2 regions of the Streptomyces nogalater genome follow, and region 1 is predicted to be linked to the other one. Evidence: predicted binding sites of a transcription regulator. Region 1 holds the regulator's gene; the other holds the start of a gene.
What was found. Region 1 encodes HspR, which represses chaperone genes until heat shock. Its sites were predicted from a motif close to TTGAGNNNNNNNNNCTCAA; they were not measured.

Region 1 (2,455 bases):
CGGGATGTCCTTGGCGGTGGGGCTGTCCACCCGGTCCTGGGTGAGGGCGTCGAACTGGATGTCCTTGCCCTGGATGCGCATCACGGCCATCTGCGCGGCGGCCTCGGCCTCGTCCGGGTAGGACTTGTAGACGCTCATGTACTGCTCGCCGGCCACCACCCGCTGCACCGCGTCCAGGTCGGCGTCCTGGCCGGTGACCGGGGGCAGACTGGTGACACCGGCCGCCTTCAGCGCCTTGACGACACCGCCCGCCATGCCGTCGTTGGCGGAGTACACCCCGGCGATGTTGCCCTTGCCGAGCTTGGCGATCGCCTTGGCCATGTTCGCCTCGGCGTTCTCCGGCTTCCAGTCCGTGGTGTCGTAGCTGTCGGCGATCGTCACCTTGCCGTTCAGCTCGGAGAGCGCGCCCTCCTTGAACTGCTTGGCGTTGGGGTCGGTGGGCGAGCCGTTCATCATCACGATCTTGTCGGAGATGTCGGCGGTCGACCCCAGCGCCTCCAGCAGGGTCCGGCCCTGCACCTCGCCGACCAGCTCGTTGTCGAAGGAGACGTAGGCGTCGATCGGGCCCTCGGCCAGGCGGTCGTAGGCGATGACCGGGATGCCCGCGTCCTTGGCCTTCTGCACCTCGCCGGCGATGGCGTGCGCGTCCACCGCGTCCAGCAGGATGACATCGGCCTTGCCGTCGATCAGGTTCCGCAGCTGCTCGGCCTGACGGGCGGCGCTCGCCTCGGCGTTGGCGTACTCGACCTTGCCCTTGTTCCCGGTGAGTTCGGCGACCTTGCGCTTGATGATGGGGTAGTCGAACTTGTCGTAGCGGGTGTTCGCCTTCTCCGGCAGCAGCAGGCCCACGGTGATGTCGTCGCCCTTGGTCGGGCTCGCGCTCGCCCCGTCCCCCGTGGCGTTCAGCACGCCGCAGCCGGCGAGCGAGAGGGTCATCGTGGAGGCGGCCACGGACATGGCGATACGACGCATTCGGGGGCTCACTTCAGGTGTGGTACGGAGGGGTACTGCGCTACGACCCAGGTGTCTGAAAAGACAACGCGGCGCGCACACCCGGCGTCAAGAAAAATCACTTAACGAGTGCGCAACACCACGCTCAGCTTCCTCTGTGAAGGTCACGCGAAACCACCTGCAAGGGGTCTTTACCCACCCTCCACCTCGCGGAAGTTCGCGGGCGGAGCAGATCCGCACAACCGGCCCGGTTCACCACGAGTCGCGATCACCGGCTGCCCCGAGCCGCGCTCCGGCTCGCTCACGGGAACGAAAGAACCCGGCCAGCCGCGCACCCAGCGAAAAGGGGCCCGGGTACACCCGGGCCCCTCCTCACGCGCGGTGCGCGCCGTCAGTCCTGCTGCTGCCGCTTCGGCCGCCACACCACCAGCGCGCTGGTCTGCTGGACCTCCTGGTACGGCACCAGGTCGCGCCGGTAGGAGGCGTGCACCGCGGCCTCGCGCTGCCGCATCGCCGCCGCCGCGCCGTCCAGGGCCGCCTCCAGCTCCGCGACCCGGGACTGGAGCGCGGCGACCTGGTTCTCCAGCTCGATGATCCGCTTGATGCCGGCCAGGTTGATGCCCTCGTCCTGCGACAACTGCTGCACCTGGCGCAGCAGTTCGATGTCCCGGGCCGAGTAGCGCCGCCCCCGGCCCGCGGTGCGGTCGGGAGAGACCAGACCCAGGCGGTCGTACTGGCGCAGCGTCTGCGGGTGGAGTCCGGAGAGCTGGGCGGCCACCGAGATGACGTAGACCGGGGTCTCATCGGTCAGTTCGTACGGTGAGAAACCACCGCGCTGGCGGGGACGACGGCCATCCATCTCTGTCAAGCTCCCTTCGCGGCCTCGAACAGCTCCGCCCGCGGGTCCTCGCCCGCGGTCGCCTCGCGATACGCCTCCAGGGCGTCACGAGCCTTCCCCGACAGGTCCGTGGGAACACGCACCTCCACGGTGACCAGCAGATCGCCGCGGGTGCCGTCCTTGCGGACCGCGCCCTTGCCCCGGGCCCGCATCGTACGGCCGTTCGGGGTGCCGGGGGGCAGTTTCAGGGTGACGGGCGGACCGCCGAGGGTCGGCACCCGCACCTCGCCGCCGAGGGCCGCCTCGGGATACGTCACCGGCACGGTGACGGTGAGGTTGTCGCCCTTGCGCCCGAACACCGGGTGCTCCCCGACATGGACGACCACGTACAGATCGCCGGCCGGGCCGCCGCGCTCGCCGGGCGCGCCCTTGCCGCGCAGCCGGATGCGCTGGCCGTCGGTCACCCCCGCGGGGATGCGGACCTGCATGGTCCGCGACGACTTGGCGCGCCCGCTGCCCTTGCACTCCTCGCAGGGGTGCTCGGCGATCAGGCCGCGGCCCTTGCAGTCGGGGCAGGGGTCGGTGAGCGAGAAACCGCCGCCGGAGCCCCGCGCGACCTGTCCGGTGCCGACGCAGGTCGGGCACACCCGCGGTGTGCCGTTCTTG
Region 2 (2,455 bases), on a different contig from region 1:
GGACGGCGAGGTGGACGGCGTCGGGAACGCCCCGGGCAACGGGCACCTCTTCGGTACGCACCTGCTGGAACCCGGCATTCCGCAAGGTTCCTTCAAATTCCGGAGAGGGTTCGGCGGACCACACCGCGAGTACTCCGCCGGGCCTCAACACCCTTGCGCAGGCGGCGAGTCCGGCCGGCGAATAGAGGCTGTCGTTGTCCTCGGTGACGGTCCAGCCGGGGCCGTTGTCGATGTCGAGGCACAGCGCGTCGAACGTGTCGGAAGTCTCATTGACGTACGCCACGAGATCGGCTCGGACGATCGCGGTGCGGGGGTCGGCGAGGGCGCCGGCGGAGATCTCGGCGAGCGGGCCGTCCCGGTGCCAGTCGATGACGGCGCCCTCGCGCTCCACCACGGTGATCCGCCCCCATGCCGGGTCGGCGGCGGCGTGTGCGAGCGAGAAGCCCACGCCCAGCCCGCCGATCAGCACCGCCGGGGCGGGCCGTCCGGCCAGCGCGTCGCGGGCGGCGTCGATCAGCAGCCGCTCCGAGCGCCCGTCGGAGGTGTCCATCAGGAAGCAGCCGTTGGCGATGATCTGCAGAAGCGCACCGTGTCTGCGCAGCACCACCTCGCCGTACGGGCCTTCGCGTCGGTCCAGGACCACGGGAGTGTCGTACACGGCAGTCATGTCCCCCATCCTGCTCGAACAGGGCCGGATGGTCACGGGAATTGGGCAGGACGCCCACGGACGAGTGGCCCCGGGCGGGAGCCTTGGGGCGCCCGGCGGATGCGAAGCGCTCGGCGGACGGCAGGCGCCGGCGGGCCGGAGGCCGCCGTGAACCGGCGTGCGCGTGGTGCCGGTCGGGGGCGGCGGCGCACCGGGCGCGAAGGGCGGGGCCCGGAACGCGAGGAGCGCCGCACCGTGGCACCCGGCACACCTGGGCCCGCGGCGAACGCCTCTCCGGCCACACCGTCTCCGGCCGGTACGGTCCCCGCCCCCGAGGGAGGGCGGGCGTACGCCGACGGGAGCAAGTGATCGCTCAGAGCGAACAAGGGTCCGGGAACAATCGGCGACGCCAGAACATTGAGTCGGCATAGCTCAAGTTGACTGCCTAAGGGGAGATCATGGCTGCTGAGTCACCGGCGTTCACGCTGACCCTGCCCGTGCTGCCGCTCGACGACGAGGTCGTACTGCCCGGCATGGTGGTTCCGCTGGACCTGAGCGACGCCGAGGTGCGGGCCGCGGTGGAGGCCGCGCAGGCCGCCGCCCGTTCCGAACCCGGCAAGCCCAAGGTGCTGCTGGTGCCGCGCGTCGACGGCACGTACGCCAAGACCGGCGTCCTCGGCACGGTGGAGCAGGTCGGCCGGCTGGCCGACGGTGACCCCGGGGCCCTGGTCCGCGGCCGGAGCCGGGTCCGCATCGGCGCCGGCACCACCGGACCGGGCGCCGCGCTCTGGGTGGAGGGCGCCGGCGTCGAGGAGAGCGTGCCGGAGCCGCTGCCGGGTCAGGTCGCCGAACTGGTCAAGGAGTACAAGGCGCTCGCCACCGCCTGGCTGCGCAAGCGCGGCGCCTGGCAGGTCGTGGACCGCGTCCAGGCCATCGACGACGTCTCCGCGCTGGCCGACAACTCCGGCTACTCGCCCTTCCTGTCCACCGAGCAGAAGGTCGAACTGCTGGAGACCGCCGACCCGGTGGCCCGCCTCCGCCTCGCCACCCAGCAGCTGCGCGACCACCTCGCCGAGCAGGAGGTGGCCGAGACCATCGCCAAGGACGTCCAGGAAGGCGTCGACAAGCAGCAGCGCGAGTTCCTGCTGCGTCGTCAGCTGGAGGCCGTCCGCAAGGAACTGCGCGAGCTGAACGGCGAGAAGGAGGGTGAGGAGTCCGACGACTACCGCGCCCGCGTGGAGGCCGCCGACCTGCCGGAGAAGGTCCGCGAGGCCGCCCTGAAGGAGGTCGACAAGCTGGAGCGCGCCTCCGACCAGTCGCCCGAGGGCTCCTGGATCCGCACCTGGCTGGACACCGTCCTGGAGATGCCGTGGAACGAGCGAACCGATGACAGCGCTTCCGCGTACGACATCCGGGGCGCCCGGGCCGTGCTGGACGCCGAGCACGCGGGCCTGGAGGACGTCAAGGAACGCATCATCGAGTACCTGGCCGTGCGCAAGCGACGCACCGACCGGGGCATGGGCGTCATCGGCGGGCGGCGCGGCGGCGCGGTGCTGGCCCTCGTCGGCCCGCCCGGCGTCGGCAAGACCAGCCTCGGCGAGTCCGTCGCGCACGCCATGGGCCGCACGTTCGTCCGGGTCGCCCTCGGCGGCGTCCGCGACGAGGCCGAGATCCGCGGCCACCGCCGTACGTACGTCGGTGCGCTGCCCGGCCGGATCGTGCGCGCGATCAAGGAGGCCGGGTCGATGAACCCGGTGGTCCTGCTGGACGAGATCGACAAGGTGGGCTCCGACTTCCGGGGCGACCCGG

Region 2: the regulator HspR is predicted to act here: its motif matches at 1,064-1,082, upstream of lon (endopeptidase La).

Annotation. Positions count from the first base shown of each region.
Region 1 is NZ_BAAASM010000006.1:59,934-62,388, forward strand. It holds gene ABD350_RS06060 (sugar ABC transporter substrate-binding protein) at 1-972, opposite strand, end outside; gene ABD350_RS06065 (heat shock protein transcriptional repressor HspR) at 1,343-1,810, opposite strand; gene dnaJ (molecular chaperone DnaJ) at 1,816-2,455, opposite strand, start outside.
Region 2 is NZ_BAAASM010000019.1:130,045-132,499, reverse strand. It holds gene ABD350_RS15565 (spermine/spermidine synthase domain-containing protein) at 1-667, opposite strand, end outside; gene lon (endopeptidase La) at 1,105-2,455, shown strand, end outside.